DNA from 3 places in the Arthrobacter sp. MMS18-M83 genome. Region 2 is predicted to be linked to each of the others. Evidence: riboswitches for the same ligand, from Rfam matches in the RefSeq annotation. Region 2 holds a riboswitch; each other region holds the start of a gene.

Region 1 (6,991 bases), 1.6 Mb from region 2:
ACAGGATCGCCAGGCTCGAAATCCCCCGTCACTGAGGAAATCCCGGCGGGCAACAGCGAAGTGTGGCGATCGCGCACGGCCCTGACGGCGCCGTCGTCGAGCACCAAACGGCCCCGAACAGAAGCGAGGTGGGCCAGCCACAAGAGGCGGACGGGCTTGCGGTTGCCGTTGATGGCAAACCACGTGCCTACGTCCTCGCCCGCGAGGGCGGCCGCGGCATTGGCTGTGGACGTCACCAGGGCGTGGATGCCGGAGCCTGCCGCGATCGACGCCGCCTCCACCTTGGTGGTCATGCCTCCGGTACCGATGCCGGCTTTGCCCGCCTTGCCGATTGTCACGCCGACCAGGTCCTGGGGGCCAGTGACGAGCGGAATGCGCTTGGCACCGAGCGACGGCGGACCGTCGTAGAGTGCGTCGACGTCGGAAAGCAGGACCAGCGCGTCAGCCCGGACCAGGTGCGCAACCAAGGCTGCGAGCCGGTCGTTGTCACCGAAGCGGATTTCATGTGTGGCAACAGTGTCGTTTTCGTTCACGACGGGCACGACGCCGAGGTTCAACAGACGGTCCAGCGCCCGGTACGCGTTACTGTGCTGCGTGCGCCGCATCAAATCATCCGCAGTCAGCAGGACCTGGCTGACAGTGACACCGTGCGCGGCAAAAGCCTGCGAGTAGCGCGCCATCAACAGCCCTTGCCCCACGCTGGCCGCGGCTTGCTGCGTGGCAAGGTCCTTGGGACGCTTTGCCAAGCCAAGCGGCGCGAGACCTGCCGCAATTGCACCGGAAGAGACCAGGATGATCTCCGTCCCTGAGTTGCGCTTCTCGGCCAATGCGTGGACGAGGGCCGTCAGAGCTTTCTCCGAGATGCCGCCCTTGATGCTGGTCAGCGAGGATGAACCCACCTTCACCACGATCCGCTTGGCGCCAGCCAAGGCCTGGCGTTCAGCAACGTCGGCGTCTTCAATCACTTCAGGGACGCGGGCCGTACTAGTCGTCATTTTCCGCTTCCAGGCCGCTTTCCTTCAGGGGCTTCGGTAGACGGCGGCCGCTGACGGACTCGGTCCAGATGCCCGCCTTGCGCTCGGCTTCGAGCTCGGCGCGTGCTGCGGCCTTCGCTTCGCGGCGTTCGAGCTGCTCATCGCGCTTCTGCGAACGGGTGGGACGGTCGCCGATGTCAGCAACACGGATATCCGTGCCTCGAGGCGTCGCCAGGAGTTCGGCGCCCGCCATCATGGTGGGCTCCCAGTCGAAGACGACGCCGTCCTCTTCGCCGATCACGACGGTGTCACCCGGAACGGCACCCATCTTGAACAACTCGTTCTCGATGCCGAGCTTGGCAAGGCGATCGGCAAGATAGCCAATGGCTTCTTCGTTGGTGAAGTCGGTCTGCTTGACCCAGCGCACCGGCTTCTCCCCCAGCACACGGAAGAGCGGCTCGAGGTTCTTTTCCTCGCGGCGGATCTTGAAGCCGGACTCATTGACGGCGCGGGGGCGGAGAACGGGCGTTGGGACCTTGGGAGGCGCAGTGGCAACCGCCTTGCGGGCCGCCATGACAATCTCGCCCATGGCGTAGCTCAGTTGGCGCAGGCCTTCATGGCTCGTGGCGGAGACTTCGAAGACGCGGTAGCCGCGCTGTTCCAGTTCGGGACGGACGAACTCGGCCATGTCCCGACCATCAGGCAGGTCCACTTTGTTCAGGACCACAAGCTTGGGCCGTTGGTTCAGGGGAACCACTTCGCCGTCAACGCCGGCGTAGCTCATGTCCACCGCGTACTTGTCCAGCTCTTGCTCGATGATCGCGAGGTCCGAGAGGGGGTCCCTGTCTGCTTCAAGGGTCCCGCAGTCCAGCACGTGCACCAGCGCAGCACAACGCTCTACGTGGCGCAGGAAGTTGTGGCCCAGACCTTTGCCCTCGCTCGCGCCCTCGATCAGCCCGGGAACGTCGGCAATGGTGAACCTGACGTCACCGGCCTGAACCACGCCAAGGTTGGGGATCAGGGTGGTGAACGGGTAGTCGGCGATCTTGGGCCGCGCCGCTGACATCGCCGCGACGAGGCTGGACTTACCCGCGGAGGGGAAGCCAACAAGCGCGATGTCCGCGATGGACTTCAGTTCCAGGACGATGTCGCTGGAGTCGCCTTCAGTGCCGAGAAGGGCGAAACCGGGAGCCCTGCGCTTCTGCGAAGACAACGAAGAGTTACCGAGGCCGCCCAGGCCGCCTGCAGCGGCGATGAACTCGGTGCCTTCACCTACAAGGTCAGCAAGGACAACGCCGTCCTTGGTCTTGACCACAGTGCCGTCCGGGACGGGAAGCACGAGGGTTTCACCGTTCTTGCCGCCGCGCCAGTCGCCCATGCCGGGGCCACCGTTGGTTGCGTGGCGGTGGGGTGCGTGGTGGTAATCAAGCAAAGTGGTGGTCTGGGCATCGACGCGCAGGATGACGTCACCGCCATTACCGCCGTTGCCGCCGTCGGGTCCGCCGAGGGGCTTGAACTTCTCGCGCTTAACAGAGACACAGCCGTGGCCGCCTGTTCCGCCGGATACGTGAAGTACTACCCGGTCTACGAAGGTCGCCACGTGTTTCTCCTCTATGTGGAAATTACTGCTTGAAGTGCGTGTTGCCGGCTGATGCGGCGCCGCCCGCCCTAGTAAATTCTAGTGCGGTTAAAGAGACGGGTGGAGCGGGCCATACGGCCCGCTCCACCCGTTCAGAACGTGTTATTACTCTGCAGCTGCAGCAGCAACGATGTTCACTACGCGACGGCCACGGCGAGTACCGAACTCAACCGCACCTGCCTGCAGGGCGAACAGGGTGTCGTCGCCACCGCGGCCGACACCGGCGCCCGGGTGGAAGTGGGTGCCGCGCTGGCGGACGATGATCTCGCCTGCGGAAACGACCTGGCCACCGAAGCGCTTTACGCCGAGGTACTGGGCGTTGGAGTCACGACCGTTGCGAGTGGAGCTCGCGCCTTTTTTATGTGCCATTTGAAATGCCTGCCTTTAAATTCTGGGGAATCTGTTGAAAACCTGAACAGCAACCAGTGGTTACTTGATACCGGTGATCTTGATCTTGGTCAGTTCTTGACGGTGACCCTGGCGCTTCTTGTAGCCGGTCTTGTTCTTGAACTTCTGGATGACGATCTTCGGACCACGGAGGTCTTCGAGGATCTCAGCCGTAACCTTGACCTTGGCCAGATCCGCAGCAGCGGAGGTGACCTTGTCACCGTCCACCAAGAGCAGTGCGGGCAGCTCAAGGGTGCTGCCGGCTCCACCGGGGACGCGGTTCAGGGTTACGTAGTCTCCAACGGAAACCTTTTCTTGGCGGCCGCCTGCGCGGACAATCGCGTACACCACTTGGGCACTCACTTCTCTCGACGTTTATTACTAAATTTGCGTGCGGAACCCCGATCCGAAAACGGGCCTGGTTCACGCTGTGCCTCAACGCCGTGGACTCCGGTACGGAATCCATGAGTCATCCCTCAAACAGTTCCAAGTGAAAGGCTAGTTCCAAATGAAAGGTCTCTAGGGGCATAACCCAAGTGTTGGCGTAAGCACCGAAGATCTAGATTACGCTAGTTTCGCCTTCGGCTGCAAATGAGGCCAGGCCCGGAGGCTGCCACAGGATGGCTGCCACAGACTGGCTATGCCGCCGTCCGGTACCGTGCCCGTCTACCTTACCCTGCCAGCCGGGAAAAGTACGGATCGTTGGTCCGACACGCTGCGGCTCCCGCCGAAACGGCCTGACGATCCAACTTTTCCGCGTCAGAAACCAGGCTCAACCATGCACACGTGGAGCATCAAAGAACGCAGTTTCGTAGCGGCAGGACTGGGCGAATGCTTCCATCATCGCAGCCCGCTCCCCAGGGGACGCTGCCTGCGCGGCAGCATCTGTGATGTCGATTGCTCTGCGGGTAGCCTCCGCAAACGCTTCGTCCGCATAGGTGCGCAGCCAGTCCGCATAAGGGTGCTCCTCGGAGGCTTCCGCCTGAAGATAGCCATGATGGAGCTGCTGTCCCACCTCGGCGTACAACCAGTAGCAGGGCAGGACGGCGGCCAGCAACACGGCATAGCTGCCCGACGCCGATGCCGCCAGCAAATGGTCCACGTAGGCTTTGGTGATGGGTCCCGGTTCTCCGCTGGCTTGGCGTCCGCTGAGCCAGTTCCGGTGCAGCTCGGACTCGACTTCAAGGCACATCTGCGAGCCGCGGGCCCAGAACAGCTGTTCGGTTTCACTGGGAGCGAGGGCACTTGCCCGCGCCAGAACCCGGGAATAGCCGTTGAGATAGATGGCATCCTGCGAGAGGTAGTAGGTGAACTGCTCTTCACCAAGCGCGCCGGACCGCAGTTCCCTGATGAAGTCGAGTCCGTAGATCGCTTCGAGTTCCGATTGGGCGGCGTCCCACATCCTGACCGCGAAAGCACCCGGTTGGAGGGCGTGCTGGTGCGCGTGGAAGTGGTGGATCGGTCCGTTGCCTTTCCCCACTTCCAGCACCTCGGACTGGGTCAGCGCCTCCTGGAGCCAGGGCTTGACAACACGCAGTGCTGACTCCCAATCGCCAAGCCGCGCCTTCGCCGTCGCCATCGCTGAGGACAGGGAACACCCCGTGCCATGGCTGTTGCGGGTCTCCACCCGGAGGCCGTCGAACTCGACGACGTCCTGGCTCAGGACTCCCCCGGTGTTGACGAGGGCGTCCGGGCAGTCGGCTCCCCGCAGATGGCCGCCCTTCACCAGGACGGTGTTTCCGCAGGCGGCAGCCAAGCGTTTGCCCTGCTCCAGCGCCGATGCCCAGTCAGTGGCTTCAGGTTCGCCAAGCAGCATGGCCAATTCAGGAAGGTTGGGGGTCACCAAGTCAGCGAGGGGCAGAAGTTCCCGCAGTGCGGTTTCAGCGGACTCCGCCAGGAGCCGGTCGCCGCTGGTGGCGATCATCACCGGATCCAGCACGACGACGGCGGGGCGCGCCTCGCCGAGCCAGCGGCGGACTTCGTGGATGACCGCGGCGTCCCCGAGCATGCCGATTTTGACGGCATCAACCGTGATGTCGGTGCTAATGGCATCCAACTGCTGGCGCAAGAACGCCACGGGAGGCACATGGACGGCAGTGACCCCCTGCGTGTTCTGCACGGTGAGCGCGGTGATGACGGCCATGCCGTAGCCGCCGTTGGCCGCAATGCTCTTCAGATCGGCTTGAATCCCGGCGCCACCCGAAGGATCCGAGCCGGCAATGCTGAGGACCCTGGGGATAGGGCGCTCGATGGCCTTGAGCGGGTAGACCGCTGATTGGGCTGAAACAGTCATACGAGACATCCCTTCGCCGGTGCTAACCGGACAGGTTCAACGGGTCTGGTCTCAGCCGGCTTGGTGCGCGGCACCCCGTGTCAGTCCTTTAGCTTAACCCGGATCACACGGCGCCCGCTGAAATGTCCAGCAACGCCGAAGCCCCGGCGGTTTCACAGGAGCGGAAACGGCCGGGGCTTCGGACAGGGTAACTCGCTCAGAGCTCGGACTTGGGCACGCCGACTCCGAGGATGATCGGTTCCGCTGCCGCCGTCGACTTAGCCGGAGCAGCATCGGGAGCCTTGGCCTCGTGCGCGGCCCCGCCGGAGGCAGGGGCGGCAACCTCGTGGTGCTCCACGTCGGTGGCGTTGGCGGCACCCTGGGCCCGGCTGGCACTACGGTTGCGGCGACCTCGGCGTCCAGGCGATCCTGACGACTCCGAGGATTCCCCGGATGCAGCGGCGGAGGCCCCTGCGGGGGCTTCCTGGGCTTCTGTCGCCATCCTCGCGGTGTCGGGGGCCTCGCCGAGGCCTGCGAACGCCTGCGCCAACAGATCCAAGCTCATGGCAGGTGCGCCACTCGCTGGCTCTTCTTCGTGGTGGACGAAGGGCAACGCCACTTCCTCGCCGCCGAATCGCAGGACAGGCTTTGAACGTTCCTCGCCACTCGAAGAAGCGGCAGGAGCCTGGACCGGGGCCGCGGGGGCCTGGACCGGGGTTGCTTCCGCTACGTGCCCGCCGGCGAGCGAATCCGCGGCGTGGTGTAGCTCGTCGTCGTGCAGGTGTGCAGCGTGGGCGGCAGCCGCGATGGTGGCGAGGGCAGCGCGGGTTGCTGCCTGGCGATTGGGATCCGTCGATTCGACGTGGACCGGAGCCAGAGGGGTCAGCGGGAGCTCAGTTGTCCCTTGCCCCGTACCCCTGCCGCGGCGGCGCTTGCGCTGCTCCGGGCGGACGGCCGGCTGTGACTCAGTGCGCGGGTGGTGGTGTTCGGCGGCCACCACATTGGCCCGGCGGTGCTCCACGGGCTCGTCGTGGGTGACGATTCCCCGTCCAGCACACGTCTCACACTGCTCGCCGAAGACCTCAAGCAGGCCGGTGCCCATGCGCTTGCGGGTCATCTGGACCAAGCCAAGCGAGGTCACTTCGGCAACCTGGTGCTTGGTGCGGTCCCGGCCGAGGCACTCGACCAGGCGGCGCAACACGAGATCGCGGTTGGATTCCAGGACCATGTCGATGAAGTCGATGACGATGATTCCGCCGATGTCGCGCAAGCGCAGCTGACGGACCACTTCTTCGGCAGCTTCAAGGTTGTTCTTGGTGACGGTTTCCTCGAGGTTGCCACCGCTGCCGGTGAACTTCCCGGTGTTGACGTCAACAACGGTCATGGCTTCGGTGCGGTCGATCACGAGGGAGCCGCCGGAGGGCAGGAAGACCTTGCGATCCAATGCCTTGTGGATCTGTTCGTCCACGCGCCATGCCGAGAAGATGTCCTGGTCTGAAGTCCACTTCTCAAGGCGGCCTACCAGATCCGGAGCCACGTAGGTCACGTAGGCCTCGATGGTGTCCCAGGCTTCGTCGCCGGAGACGATGAGCTTCGAGAAGTCCTCGTTGAAGACGTCACGGACAACCTTGATGGTGAGGTCCGGTTCGCCGTACAACAGTTCGGGCGCAAGGATCTTGGTGGACGTGGACTGGCTTTCGATGCCTTCCCACTGGGCCC
Region 2 (6,991 bases):
CCGGTCTTGCGACGGCGGCCGCGGCGGGCTTCGTTCCGCTGCTTCTGGGCGGCCAAGTGTTCCAAAGCGCCATCATCGGGTTCTGGCTGCCGCTGTTCGGTGACATCAAATTCGTCACCTCCACGATCTTCGACATCGGCGTTTACCTCGTGGTGGTAGGCCTTGCATTGGACGTGTTGCGCAGCTTGGGAGCCGAGATCGACGAACACTTCGAAGAGACCGCAAGCGGGGACGCAGGTGGTTCCGGGGTAGCCCGGTCCGAAGCTTCCACGCCCACGGCCACCGGGGCTGCTGCGTCGGAGGCATCCACGGCAACCGGGAAGGGGACACCATGAGCGTCAACCTGACCTTGTTGATCGTCATGGGCTTGCTGTATGCCTGCGGAATTTATCTGATTCTGGAACGCAGCCTGACCCGCGTGCTGCTGGGGCTCATGCTTCTGGCCAACGCTACCAACCTGCTGATCCTGTCCACCGGCGGCTATGCCGGACTTGCTCCACTCTTCAACAAATCGACGGATCCGCGCGACTACAACGATCCTTTGCCACAAGCGTTGATCCTGACGTCCATCGTGATTTCCTTCGCGGTGACGGCCTTCATGCTCGGCATGATCTACCGGACCTGGGCTTTGGCACGCCAGGACGATATCCAGGATGACGCTGAAGACCGCCGCGTGGCCAAAACGCCCAGCTTTGACGCCGAGGACGATTCCGTGGTCCCCGAGGAAACGTCGGAGTTCCCGGTTACTGCAGTCACCGAAGCAGCCAAGGAAGGAGGCCCCGAGTGAACATCGCCAGCCTGGCGCCGCTCGCCGTCGTCCTCCCCATCCTCGGTGCCGCACTGACATTCGCCCTGAACAGGAACCCGCTGGCGCAGCGCGTGGTCAGCATCGGCCTGTTGTCCCTTACCCTGCTCCTGGAATGCTTGCTCCTTGCCTCGGTCTGGACCACGGGCACGGCATCTGTCACGTTGGGCGCCTGGCAACCGCCCTGGGGCGTGGTGATGGTGGTGGACCAGTTCTCTTCGCTCATGCTGGTGGTTTCCTCCGTCATCAGCCTCGCCGTGCTGATCTACGCGACGGGTCAAGGCATGGCCGACGGCGACCGTGAAGCACCGGTGTCGATCTTCCACCCGACCTACTTGATCCTGGTGGCCGGTGTTTCCAACGCCTTCCTCACGGGTGACCTTTTCAACCTTTACGTCGGTTTCGAAATCCTGCTCACAGCGAGCTATGTGCTTATGACACTTGGTGGGACCGGTCCGCGTATCCGCGCAGGGGTCACCTATGTGGTGGTTTCCGTGGTGTCTTCGGTGTTGTTCCTGATCGCCATTGCGATGATTTACGGAGCCACGGGAACAATCACCATGGCGGACCTCGCCATCAAGCTTGCCGAGTTGGACCCGGGTACCAGGAATTTGCTCCACGTCATGCTGCTGGTGGCGTTCGGCATCAAAGCCGCGGTGTTCCCGCTGTCCTTCTGGCTCCCTGACTCGTATCCGACAGCCCCCGCACCAGTCACCGCTGTGTTCGCCGGCTTGCTCACCAAAGTAGGCGTCTACGCGATGGTTCGTACGGAGACGCTTCTGTTTCCGGGGGACACGTTGAATACCCCGTTGATGGTTGTGGCGCTACTGACCATGCTGGTGGGTATCCTCGGCGCCATAGCCCAGAGCGACATAAAACGTTTGCTCTCCTTCACCTTGGTCAGCCATATCGGTTACATGGTGTTCGGCCTGGCGATGTCCTCGATTGCGGGGCTTGCTGCTGCCGTCTTCTACGTGGCCCACCACATCACCGTCCAAACGAGCCTGTTCTTGGTGACGGGTCTGATCGAGCGCCGCGGAGGGAGCTCGTCCATGGACAGGCTCGGTGGACTGGCCAAACTGTCCCCGCTCCTTGCGCTCTTGTTCTTCATTCCCGCCATGAACCTCGCCGGAATCCCGCCGTTCTCGGGGTTCCTGGGGAAACTAGGGCTCATCCAGGCCGGCATTGCCCTGGGAACGCCTTTGGCTATTACCTTGGTGGTGGGCGGGGTGGTCACCAGCCTCTTGACTTTGCTGGCCGTTGCCCGCGTATGGAACCGCGCATTCTGGCGGAAACCCGAGGATGCGGAGTACCCGGACCCCGTGCTGAAGGACAGGGCCGGCGTCGGACTGCTTCCGCGGACCATGGTGGGGCCAACCGCCGCGCTAGTGGTCTTTGGCGTGGCGTTGACCGTCTTTGCAGGTCCGCTGTTCCAATTGGCCGGCAACTCCGCGGAACAGATGCTGGACCGCACGGCATATATCCGCTCCGTGCTTGGCGAGCATGCCCGGATTCCAGGAATCGCCGCGCCAGTGCAAGGGGGTGGCAAGTGAGCCGCAGGCGGATTTCATTCCGCACCGAATTGCCCCTGCTGGTCTGGCTGGTAGTCGTCTGGGGAGCTCTCTGGCGGGACTTCAGCCCGGGCAACCTCGTCTTCGGTGCCTTGATTGCAGTGATAGTGGCCAGGATCTTCTACTTGCCTCCCGTGGAGCTCAGCGGACGCTTCAACGTGCTGCGTGCCATTCCTTTCGTCGTGGTGTTCCTTGGCAAAGTGGTGGCCGCGAGCTTCCAGGTCATGTACTTGGCGATCTTCCGCGGGCCCTCGGTGACCAACGCCGTCGTCGCTGTTCCGTTACGAAGCCATTCTGACCTCATGGTCACGGCCACGGGACACGTGATTTCGCTGATCCCGGGTTCGCTGGTGGTTGAGGTGGACCGCTCTACGTCCACGCTTTACATCCACGGGCTCAATGTCCGGAACGATTCAGACACCGCCAAGCTGCGCCGGGAAGTCCAGGACACCGAGGCCTCTTTGATACGGATCATGGGCACACAGGCGGAAGTAGACGCACTCCAGGCCGAAGGCTGGCCTGCAACGAGGGGAGCCAGTTCATGAAAGACATCGTGCTGATCGTTACGGCGGTGATTCTCAGCCTCGCGGCGGCCGGCGCGATCTACAGGATCGCCGTCGGGCCGTCCCTGTTGGACCGCGTGCTCGCCTCAGACGTTCTCCTGGCCATCCTGGGCGCGGCACTGGCGATCGACATGGCCGTTAACCGGCATCTCAATAACCTCGTGGTGCTCGTGGCGCTGACGTTGATCGGGTTTGTCGGTTCGGTGACAGTGGCCCGCTTCGTGGCCGACCGGAGGGGACAGGCCAATGACTCCTAACGCCACCGGTGTGGATGCCGTGATCGATGCAGTGACCGCGGTGCTGCTGATTGTTGGTGCGCTGATGTCATTGGGCGCGGCAATCGGCTTGTTGCGCTTCCCGGACCTCATGAGCCGCATGCACGCAGCCACCAAGCCGCAAGTATTAGGGCTGTTCCTGGTCTTGGCGGCCATCGGGCTGCAGCTGCGCGAATGGTGGGTATGGCCGGTGCTGCTGGTCGCCTGGATTTTCCAACTGCTGACAGTGCCGGTGTCCGCACACATGGTGGGGCGTGCAGGCTACAGGACGAAGCACCTCCACCCCGAACTGCTCAGCGCAGACGAACTCGAGGCCGTGGTGTTGCGTGCTGCTGGTGAGCGGGCAGCCGAGAAAGCCCAAGAAGCAGGCCCGGATGCGTCCCAGAGCCGGAACGGTGGGCACCCGGGCGGCATCGCAGGGGATAGCGGGCCCAAGGGGAATGGCGGCGCGTCGTCCTAGACGATGTCCGGCGTCTTCGAGAAGCGTGAGATGGCGCGCTGGGTACTGCGGCCGGCTACAACCTGGATGATGGTGCTGACAGCGGCCGAAATCAGGGCGAAGGTCAGCGCTGAGCGCAGGCTGGTTTCCATGTCGTCGTGGCCTTTGGGCGGCTTGTTGCCCGTGGCCTTTTCCCACAATGCGTTGACGAGCTTGCTGCCGACGATTCCTGCGCCGATGCTCACACCGGTGCCGAGCAATTTGAAGAGCAAGTTCATTCCGGGACTCCTTGCGGGAGGAAACAGGACCATCCCCAGCCTAACCCCACTTCAGGACAGTCACGGCGCAACGGATGGGGGTTGGCGCCTGAGCCGGAAGAACTCCTGCAGGGCTCCGGGCTCCGGCCGCACGGGCACGATGTCACGCTCTTCAGCCAACACAGCCTCCACCGTGCCGAGAGCGAGCAGTTCATCCAGCAGGACCAAAGTGGGCGGCATGAGCTTGAGGGTTCCCGCGGCCTCGGCATCCAGGATTCCACGGACTGGCATCCACAGTGATGACGACGCCTCCGTCGTCTGGTGCCGCGGCTCAGCCCCAACTGACGGGCAGGCAACGTAGAAGTACGTGTCGAAGCGCTTGGGCTGGTCTTCCGGAGTGACCCAGTTGGCCCATGGGCGGAGGGTGGCGGCGTCGAGCTTCAGCCCGGCCTCTTCGAACACCTCACGTTGCGCGGCCGCCAGCACCCGGCCGGCGTTGTGCCGAGCCGATGCAGGCTCGACGGCGATGCTGCTCCGGTGCCATGCTGCGGCATGCTGCTCAACGACGTCGTCCGTGAAGTTCCAGCCGGTGCTGTCCGCATGATCCACCCGGCCCCCGGGGAAGACGACCATGCCCGCGGCGAAATCCATCGTGGACACCCGGTGCTGGACGAACACTTCCAGATCGCTCACGGCACCTTCGGAAATCGCCGCACCGCCGGCACCTTCAAAACGGGCCGAACCTCCAGGGCTCGCGGGAATGGGCGCGTCGCGGACAAGGATCACGCTTGCGGCGAGCCTCGGTTCGGCCACGGTGGTGCTGTTCGCTTCGCTAGTGCCTGTCAAGACCGCTCCTTTGCCCTGCTTGCTGCGTCGGATTCTGCTGGATCATTCTCCCAGCTTCGGTGGCCGCCCGCGCCATTTCGGGCTTGCCCGCGCCGGCCCTGCGAGTGATCCAGCAGAATCCGTCGCTTTCCGCTCGGCAACCCCGCCAAGGTGTAAACTGAACCACGCCCAAAAGGGTTGATTGATAGCGACAGGGGAGCGCCGCCGTCGGGCTCGCAGCAATGCGGCACGGAGGAGGGGCGCTGAGAGTGCGGACAGCCGCAGACCCTCGAACCTGATCCGGCTAGTACCGGCGCAAGGGAGTCGAGTTCTCATAGTGTCCGGAACCGGCGGCGGAAGCCGTTCGCAGGCAAACCGGAAACACTTTCCCCTCCTGTTCCTCAGGAGGACAAAATGACTGGTATTTCTGCAAGGCCGGGCCTCACCAAGCCTGGATACAACTGGCGCGTCGTGGACATCGTCGTGGCAGCACTGATCTCCATCGCCGGCGGCGTGATCTTCTGGGCTTGGGACCAGATGGCCGCGCTGGTTTCGACCCCGATGAACGCCGCCTACCCGCCCGTGACCGGCATCATCGCCGGCGGCTGGATGATTCCGGCCGTGCTGGGCATGCTCATCATCCGCAAGCCGGGTGCGGCAATTTTCTGTGAGACGGTCGCCGCCACCAGTGAGCTCATCATGGGTTCCCAGTACGGCACCACTGTGTTGATCTCGGGCCTGCTCCAGGGGCTCGGTGCAGAACTCATCTTCTTGGCATTCATGTACAAGAAGTTCAACCTGCCGGTATCCCTGTTGGCCGGAGCCGGTGCGGGCCTGTTCTGCGGGCTGAACGACTCCTTCCTGCCGTGGGGCTGGAACATCGCCTACGAAGCCGTCGACAAGCTCGCGTACATCGCGTTCTGCACGGTTTCCGGTGCCGTCATTGCCGGCGCGCTGGCCTGGATCGCCACCCGCGGCCTGGCCAAGACCGGGGTGCTGAGTGCGTTCGCGTCCCGCAAGGCCGCCTCGGAGCCCGTCTTTTCCTGATGCCCAGTCCTGATTCCGGCACCCCTGCTGTGGTGCGACCCGCCGCAATTTCCGCGCAAGGTTGGGGCTGGCGGCACGCGGGCCGCACCACGCAGGCTATCCACGCCCTGGACCTGGACATCCGTCCGGGGGAGCGGGTTCTGCTGCTTGGCCCCTCGGGCGCGGGCAAGTCGACGCTCCTGCATGCCCTCGCGGGCGTGCTGGGCGAAGAAGGCGACGACGCCGACGAAACCGGCTCGTTGCTGGTGGACGGCGTCTCGCCGAGGGCCCAGCGGGGACGTGCCGGACTCATGCAGCAGGACCCCGAAACCCAGGTGGTGCTTTCCCGCTTGGGTGACGACGTCGCCTTCGGTGCCGAGAATCTTTGCGTGCCGGGGAAGAGATCTGGAAGCGGGTCCATGAAGCGCTCGACGACGTCGGGCTTCGGAATAGTGCCAGCGGCAGCTTTGCGCTGGACCACCCGACGTCGGCCCTCTCCGGTGGGCAGAAACAGCGCCTCGCGCTGGCTGGCATCCTGGCGATGCGGCCAGGCTTGATCCTCCTGGACGAGCCGACCGCCAACCTGGATCCTGCCGGTGTGCTGGAGGTCCGTGACGCCGTAGGCCGTTGCCTGGACAAGACCGGCGCCACCCTGGTGGTGGTGGAGCATCGGGTCTCGGTGTGGAAAGACCTGGTGGACCGGATCGTGGTTCTCCAGCCGGGCAGCTCCTCTGAGGGGGGCTCGACGCCGGCGGTGCTCCTGGACGGCGACCCGGACACGGTTCTGGCGCAAGCAAGGGACATGCTCACTGCAGCGGGCGTCTGGGTGCCCGGTTACGTGCCGGCCACCCGGCCACGTTCCAGAACAGCAGCCGGCTCCGGTGCGACGGGCGGTGGAGAGTTGCTGCTCGCCACCCGGGAGCTTGCGGTGTCACGCGAACGGGCACGCCGCCGCGGGTTCACAACCATCCCGCCTCATCCTGTGCAGACCGGACTCGACGCCCAGGTGCTCGCCGGCCAAGCGCTGACCATCACGGGCCCCAACGGCGCCGGGAAATCTACCTTCGCTTTGACCCTCGCGGGCCTGCTGGCTCCCGTGTCCGGCACGGTGACTGCCGCCGTCGGGCTCAGCGACGGCGCTGGCGCCGATCCTTTCAAATGGAAGGCCCAGCAACTGATCTCGCGAATCGGAACCGTGTTCCAGGAACCGGAACACCAGTTCGTCACCGG
Region 3 (6,991 bases), 1.1 Mb from region 2:
TCGGCGATGACCTCGAGCTTCACCCAATCCGTTTCCAGTGCCTCCCGGGCAAGCTCGGCTGTCATGACAGCGTCCTTTGCGGTAAAACAGCCGGCGGTGTTTGGAAGGACACGGATCCCGTGATCCACGAGCAATTGGAACAGTGAGCCTGTTTCCGTGGGCGAGTACCTGCGCATGGCAACGGTGGTGAGTTCGGTACCCGAGGCCAGCAGGGCTGCCCCCAGGCCGTCCAGGCTCGGCGCTCCGCCGGTCCCCATGATGAGGCGCGAGTTGAACTCAACGCCGTCGATCACCAAGGCGTCGGTTTGGGTGCTTGCTGTTTGAGTGCTTGCTGTGGTCATGGTTCAACCTCCCTGTACTGCGGTAACGATTTCGAGTTCGTCGCCTTCTGCGAGCGCGGTTGCAGCCCATTGGCTGCGTGGCACCACTTCGGAATTGCGCGCGACGGCGACCCCAATCTTTCGTCCGTCGGCCGCCTGGCCCTTGGCATCCAAGGCGCGTCCAGTGATGTGGGTGACGAGCGTGGTCACGGAGGCGTCGTCGCTCAGCGTGTGATCGGCGCCGTTCAATTTGATGTTCATGCGTGGTCCTTCGTAAGAGGGTCTAAGGTGGCAGGCTGCGAGCCGTTTGTCGCGACGCCCGCTTGTGCGGGTGGTTTGGAGAAGCGGTCCGGGCGGAACTTGTTCCAGCGTGGATCGCCAGTGCCGTCCATGAGTCCGACGCAGATTTTCGCGGCTGCCGGGGTCAGGAGCACTCCGTGCCGGAAGAAGCCGCTGGCCACAATGAGGCCGGGCACGATGGGGCCGTGCACTGCGCCTTCAGTTCCTTCGGGGCCGGCGCCTGTTGCCACCCTTCCCAGCAGGGGTGCGTTGTCCGGTGTCCCCGGACGGGCGCGGGCAGTGGCTTCCAGGAGTTCCAATTCTGCTACGGCCGGTACCAGCACCTGCGCGTCGCGGAGCAATTGGTATACCCCACCGGCCGACACCGAGTTCGCGGATCCACCCGAAGTCGACAAGCCGTCCTCGCGTTGCGTTGCGCCGATCACCACTGTCCCGTCCTCCCGGGGGACGATGTAGACCGGCACCCCCCGCACCATCCCGCGGACCGTTGCGGTAACCAGGGGCCGAAGGTGTTCCGGAACGCGCAGCCGCAGTATGTCGCCGTACACGGGGCGTAGCGGGAGGGACAAGCCATCCGGCAGTCCGTTCAACCGGGCAGCGTGCAGGCCGTTGGCCACCACTGTTTCCTTGGCCAGCACCCGTGTGCCTGACTCGAGCTCAGCCCCGACGACGCGCCCGTCCTCCCACAGAAGGCTCGCCGCCTTGTTGCGGACCGCAAAGCCATCCTCGGCCCCCTCAACCCAACTGGAGTCACCTGGTTGGTGGTCTCCCAGCGCGCCAACAATCGCACCCGCAAGTTTTCGCGGATCCACTTGGTGGTCCCCGGGAATGTGGAAGGCACAGGAAATCTGGGGGCTCAACAACGGCTCACGTTCGCGTGCCTCGCGCAGGGGCACAGATTCCACCACCAAACCGTTGGCCAGCTGGACGTCCCGGAGGTCGGCGAGCGCCCGGCGGTCCGCAGCGTCCGCGCCGACGGCGAGGGTCGGCGTCGTGCGGTATCCAGTACTACGTCCGGTACTTGAGCCGGACAAGTGACGTTCGAAGTCCGGCCACAAGGCCGACGATTCGAGCATGAGTTCCAGGAGGTCCTCTTCCTGGTAGTGCAGTTCGCTGACGGGCGCCAGCATGCCCGCTGCCGCAAACGTAGCGCCGCTGGCCGGCGCGGGGTCGATGAGGACCACCGAGCGGCCGGACCTGCGGGCCTCCCACGCGATCCCGAGGCCGATCACACCGCCCCCAATCACCGCCACATCGGCGTGCAGGGGTTCGTGCTGAGTGTTCATTTCGTCCATGGAGTCCTTCCCTACGCCGGTACTAGCCGGATCAGGTCAAGCGGTCGGCGCTGAAGCCCTCTCAGCCGCGCGGCGATTGTGACTGCCGCCGCGGCTCCCGCGGTACCAGCCCAGTTTAGAGGAACTACTCTGTTTCCATGACCCAGCACGATGTCCACACCACCGCCCGCCTGTACCTCTGCACCGACGCCCGCAAGCAACAGGCTGACTTTGAGCAGTTTGTCGATGCCGCATTCGAGGGCGGCGTGGACATCATCCAGCTGCGGGACAAGACCATTGAAGCGGCCGAGGAACTGGAACTCCTGGAAGTCCTGCATTCCGTGGCGCACCGTCACGGCCGTCTCTGGGCCGTTAACGACCGCGCAGATATCGCGTCCCTCTCCGGCGCTCCGGTGTTCCATATCGGCCAGAAGGACATCCCGCTGCGCTCGGCCCGGAAGCTGCTCCACGACCCCACCATCATCGGCCTTTCGACCCACACGCCCGAACAGATTGACGCTGCCATTGCCGCATCGCCTGGCCGCAGCGGCCTGGACTATTTCTGCGTCGGACCGGTGTGGGCAACCCCCACCAAGCCCGGGCGTTCCGCCGTCGGGCTCGATCTCGTGAAGTACGCTGCCGAGGCCATCAAGAAGGCAGACGCGGAGACAGTGGGCGGCGTTGTGCTCCCTTGGTTCGCAATCGGCGGCGTTGATCTCAGCAACGTTGAGGAAGTGGTGCAAGCCGGCGCCAGCCGCATCGTGGTGGTCCGGGCCATCACTGAGGCAGAGGATCCAACGGCCGCAGCCCAAGCGCTCCTTGCCGCCCTGGACGCCGCGGCGGCTTAGCAAGACTCCGGGAGATTTTGGAGTTACCCTGACTTTCGTGTCACATCAGCGGATAGCACCGAATCTCAGTGAAACGTCGAACGCGCTCGCAGAGGCGCTGGCGGCGCTTCGAACTGAGCTTGAGCTGCCTGCCGGCTATCCCATCGAAGCGCTGCGCGACGCCGAAACTGCGGTTTCCGGTCACGCGCTGCCGGCGCAGGACCTCACGGAGATTCCGTTCATCACGATCGACCCGCCATCTTCCACGGATCTCGATCAAGCTCTTTTCATTGAGCGATCGGGCAGTGGTTACAGGGTTCTCTACGCGATCTCCGACGTACCCTCCTTCGTCACTCCGGGAGGGGCGCTCGACGGCGAGACCCGTCACCGCGGGCAAACGTACTATGCCCCGGACGGGCGCATCCCGCTGCACCCCGAGATCATCAGCGAGCGTGCCGGAAGCCTGCTGGCTGGTCAGACGTGCGGCGCCTTCGTATGGGACTTCGAACTCGACGCCGAGGCGGAGTCCCGCACGGTCTCCGTACGTCGGTCCAGGGTTCGCAGCCGCGCCAAGCTCAACTACAAGGGCGTCCAAGCGGAGATCGATTCCGGAACAGCTGATCCGGTCCTGCAACTCCTTAAGGAGGTAGGGCTCAAGCGGGTGGAACTCGAACGCCGCCGAGGCGGAGCCAGCCTGAACATGCCGGAGCAGGAAATCGTCCAACTGCCCGACGGCGAGGGGTACAGGATCGTCGCTGCTCCCCCGTTGCCGGTGGAAGACTGGAACGCCCAGATTTCGCTTATGACCGGGATGGCCGCAGCCCAGCTGATGCTCGACGGAAAAGTGGGCATCCTGCGCACCATGCCCGCCCCCGATGAGCGCTCGTTGCTCCATTTCAAACGGCAGACGGGCGCCCTCGGCAAGCCTTGGCGCGACGGGATCAGCTACGGCGAGTACCTGCGCACCCTCGATGCCAGGGACCCCCGGCAGCTGGCTATCCTCCATTCGGCAGGGATGCTCTTCCGCGGCGCCGGCTACACGCCTTTCGACGGCGAGGTACCAGACGGCGTGATGCAGTCCGCGATCGGAGCCCCGTATGCCCACGCGACCGCTCCGTTGCGGCGGCTGATCGATCGCTTCGTCTTGGTCATCTGTGAAGCCCTGAGCACCGGGACGGCAATTCCCGGGTGGGCACGGGACGCCCTGCCGAGCTTGCCTGCCATCATGGCGTCATCCGATCAGCTTGCCGGGAAACTTGAGCGCCTGGCCTTGGACACTGTGGAGGCAGCGCTCTTGGTGAACCATGTCGGCCAGGAGTTCGACGCCGTCGTCATCTCCGGGTCGAAACCCGCCAAGAACAACGGCAACGGCAACGGGAATGGCACCAACGGTAACAACGGCAACGGGAACGGAGCCCCGCACGGTCCCTACGGCATCGTCCAGATCGCCGAGCCCGCGGTCACCGCTCGTTGCGACGGCGAAATGGAGTCCGGCACGAAGGTCCGCGTGAAACTGCTTGACGCGGACATCGCCACCCGCCAAGTCACCTTCGAGTTGCTCGCGTAGCGGAGTCCGCTTGCAGGCCCGGGGGCGTGATCCGGGGTTTATCGCCCCCAGACGCTAGACTGTGTGAGTAGTAATGGATGCCCGGTCGTTGATTCAGTTAATTTTTTGACATCAACAAGCCCGCCCCTACGCGATCTTGAGATACACCAGCTGGTCCCCAGTGCCAGTATTTAGATAGCCCGCGATCGGCTTCCACTGGATTTGCTTGCGCCCATCCGTGCTCCGGAACGGCCCTGCCACAACCGTTGAGCACGCAGCGCAGCCCAAATGAATAAGGAAAACTCCACTGTGAGTGAATTGCACACCCATGAAGTTCTGACAGACGGAACCGAAACGATCGAACCCGAGGAGACCATTTCCTCGGATGAAATACCCCACGAGATCGCAGAAAAGTCCTTCGCCGATTACAACGTCCGCGCCGACATCGTTGAATCCCTTGCCGACGCCGGAATCACCCACCCCTTCCCCATCCAGGCCATGACCCTCCCGGTAGCCCTGGGCGGTCACGACATCATCGGTCAGGCCAAGACGGGTACCGGAAAGACCCTCGGCTTCGGTATTCCGGCCCTGCAGCGCGTCGTCGGACCGGACGACGCCGGCCACGACAAGCTCGCTGTCCCGGGTGCACCCCAGGCCCTCGTGATTGTTCCTACCCGCGAACTCGCCGTTCAGGTGGCCAACGACCTCCAGACGGCATCCCGGAAGCGCAACGCGCGCATCGCCACGATCTACGGCGGCCGCGCTTACGAGCCCCAGATCGAGGCCCTGCAGAAGGGCGTCGAGGTTGTCGTCGGCACGCCCGGCCGTTTGATCGACCTTTACAAGCAGAAGCACCTGAACCTCAAGAACGTTCGCATGGTGATTCTCGACGAAGCAGACGAGATGCTTGACCTCGGCTTCCTCCCGGACGTCGAGACCCTGATTGCCGGAACACCCGCTGTCCGCCAGACCCTGCTGTTCTCGGCCACCATGCCCGGCCCGGTCATCGCCATGGCCCGCCGCTACATGACGCAGCCCACTCACATCCGTGCCGCCGACCCGGATGACGAGGGCCTGACCAAGCGCGACATCCGGCAGCTCATCTACCGTGCCCACAGCATGGACAAGGTCGAGGTAGTCGCCCGCATCCTGCAGGCCCGCGGACGCGGCCGGACCATCATCTTCACCAAGACCAAGCGCACCGCAGCCAAGGTCGCCGAGGAACTCGTGGACCGCGGCTTCGCAGCCGCCGCCATCCACGGTGACCTGGGCCAGGGCGCCCGCGAGCAAGCCCTCCGCGCCTTCCGCAACAACAAGGTGGACGTCCTCGTGGCCACCGACGTCGCCGCCCGCGGCATCGACGTCGATGACGTCACGCACGTGATCAACTACCAGTGCGTCGAAGACGAAAAGATCTACTTGCACCGCGTTGGCCGCACCGGCCGCGCCGGCAACAAGGGCACGGCCGTGACGTTCGTCGATTGGGACGACATGCCGCGCTGGGGTCTCATCAACAAGGCGCTGGGCCTGAATTACCCGGAGCCTGTGGAAACCTACTCCTCGTCGCCGCACCTCTTCGAGGAGCTGGACATCCCTGCGGGCACCAAGGGCCGCCTGCCCCGCGACAAGCGCGTTCTGGCCGGTGTCGACGCTGAGGTCTTGGAAGACCTCGGCGAGACCGGAAAGAAAAACTCGCGCTCCAGCGGCGATTCCGGGCGTGGACGCTCCGGCCGCGACAGCGGACACGAAGGTGGGCGCCGTGGCGCGAAGTCCGGTGATGCTCCCTCTCGCGAGGGCAGTGGCGAGGGTGGACATAACCGCACGCGCCGCCGTCGTACTTCCGAAGGCGACGCGGCCCCCGCCGAAGCTGCAGCCCAGTCTGCCGAGCCGCAGTCCGGCGAAGGTGCGGACAAGCCTTCCCGCGCACGCCGTTCGCGCACCCGCCGCCGCAACGGCGAAGTGGTGGCCGCTTCCGGTGGTTCTGCCGAGAGCACCGAGGCTTAACGGCCTCAATGACTGACACTGTTTGGGCGCCGGACGGCAGCAATTTGGTGGTTCACGCGGACAACGCGGATTTCCTCCCGACGCTGCCGGACGGCGCCTTCACACTGATTTACGTGGACCCGCCCTTCAACACAGGCCGCGTCCAAAGCCGCCAGGAAACGCGCATGGTGCGCAACGCCGACGGCGACGGCGACCGCGTCGGCTTCAAGGGCCGCTCTTATGACACCATCAAAGGCGCCCTGCACAGCTACGACGACGCCTTCAGCGACTATTGGTCCTTCCTGGAACCCCGCCTCGTGGAGGCCTGGCGCCTACTCGCCGAGGACGGCACCTTGTACCTGCATCTGGACTACCGCGAGGTCCACTACGCGAAGGTCATGCTGGATTCGATCTTCGGCCGGGAATGTTTCTTGAACGAGATCATCTGGGCGTACGACTATGGCGCCCGCGCCAAGAACCGTTGGCCCACCAAGCACGACAACATCCTCGTGTACGTGAAGAACCCCGCTAAATACCACTTCGACAACGCCGAGGTGGACCGCGAGCCGTACATGGCACCCGGCCTCGTGACGCCGGCCAAGCGGGAACTGGGGAAACTCCCGACCGATGTGTGGTGGCACACCATAGTTTCGCCCACCGGCAAGGAAAAGACCGGCTATCCAACGCAAAAGCCGGAAGGCCTGGTCCGGCGTATCGTCACCGCATCCAGCCGGCCGGGAG

Evidence for each region. A riboswitch is a leader RNA that binds a small molecule or an ion and turns the genes downstream of it on or off. The one in region 2 is predicted to bind thiamine pyrophosphate.
Region 1: it holds a riboswitch for thiamine pyrophosphate, as region 2 does, so the genes downstream of both, OW521_RS20840 (bifunctional hydroxymethylpyrimidine kinase/phosphomethylpyrimidine kinase) here and OW521_RS13480 (ECF transporter S component) in region 2, are expected to answer to the same signal.
Region 3: it holds a riboswitch for thiamine pyrophosphate, as region 2 does, so the genes downstream of both, thiO (glycine oxidase ThiO) here and OW521_RS13480 (ECF transporter S component) in region 2, are expected to answer to the same signal.

The regions. Positions count from the first base shown of each region.
Region 1 covers NZ_CP113343.1:4,410,881-4,417,871, reverse strand. The annotation lists gene proB (glutamate 5-kinase) at 1-995, opposite strand, end outside; gene obgE (GTPase ObgE) at 985-2,574, opposite strand; gene rpmA (50S ribosomal protein L27) at 2,719-2,982, opposite strand; gene rplU (50S ribosomal protein L21) at 3,043-3,351, opposite strand; gene OW521_RS20840 (bifunctional hydroxymethylpyrimidine kinase/phosphomethylpyrimidine kinase) at 3,773-5,293, opposite strand; TPP riboswitch at 5,285-5,381, opposite strand; gene OW521_RS20835 (Rne/Rng family ribonuclease) at 5,490-6,991, opposite strand, start outside.
Region 2 covers NZ_CP113343.1:2,842,893-2,849,883, forward strand. The annotation lists gene OW521_RS13440 (Na+/H+ antiporter subunit A) at 1-335, shown strand, start outside; gene OW521_RS13445 (Na(+)/H(+) antiporter subunit C) at 332-787, shown strand; gene OW521_RS13450 (Na+/H+ antiporter subunit D) at 784-2,358, shown strand; gene OW521_RS13455 (Na+/H+ antiporter subunit E) at 2,355-2,921, shown strand; gene OW521_RS13460 (monovalent cation/H+ antiporter complex subunit F) at 2,918-3,196, shown strand; gene mnhG (monovalent cation/H(+) antiporter subunit G) at 3,186-3,674, shown strand; gene OW521_RS13470 (DUF4235 domain-containing protein) at 3,671-3,931, opposite strand; gene OW521_RS13475 (NUDIX hydrolase) at 3,992-4,756, opposite strand; TPP riboswitch at 4,939-5,075, shown strand; gene OW521_RS13480 (ECF transporter S component) at 5,150-5,782, shown strand; partial or broken gene OW521_RS13490 (ABC transporter ATP-binding protein) at 5,782-6,991, shown strand, end outside.
Region 3 covers NZ_CP113343.1:3,960,258-3,967,248, reverse strand. The annotation lists gene OW521_RS18785 (thiazole synthase) at 1-341, opposite strand, end outside; gene thiS (sulfur carrier protein ThiS) at 345-581, opposite strand; gene thiO (glycine oxidase ThiO) at 578-1,915, opposite strand; TPP riboswitch at 1,907-2,026, opposite strand; gene thiE (thiamine phosphate synthase) at 2,053-2,742, shown strand; gene OW521_RS18765 (RNB domain-containing ribonuclease) at 2,780-4,288, shown strand; gene OW521_RS18760 (DEAD/DEAH box helicase) at 4,577-6,271, shown strand; gene OW521_RS18755 (DNA-methyltransferase) at 6,280-6,991, shown strand, end outside.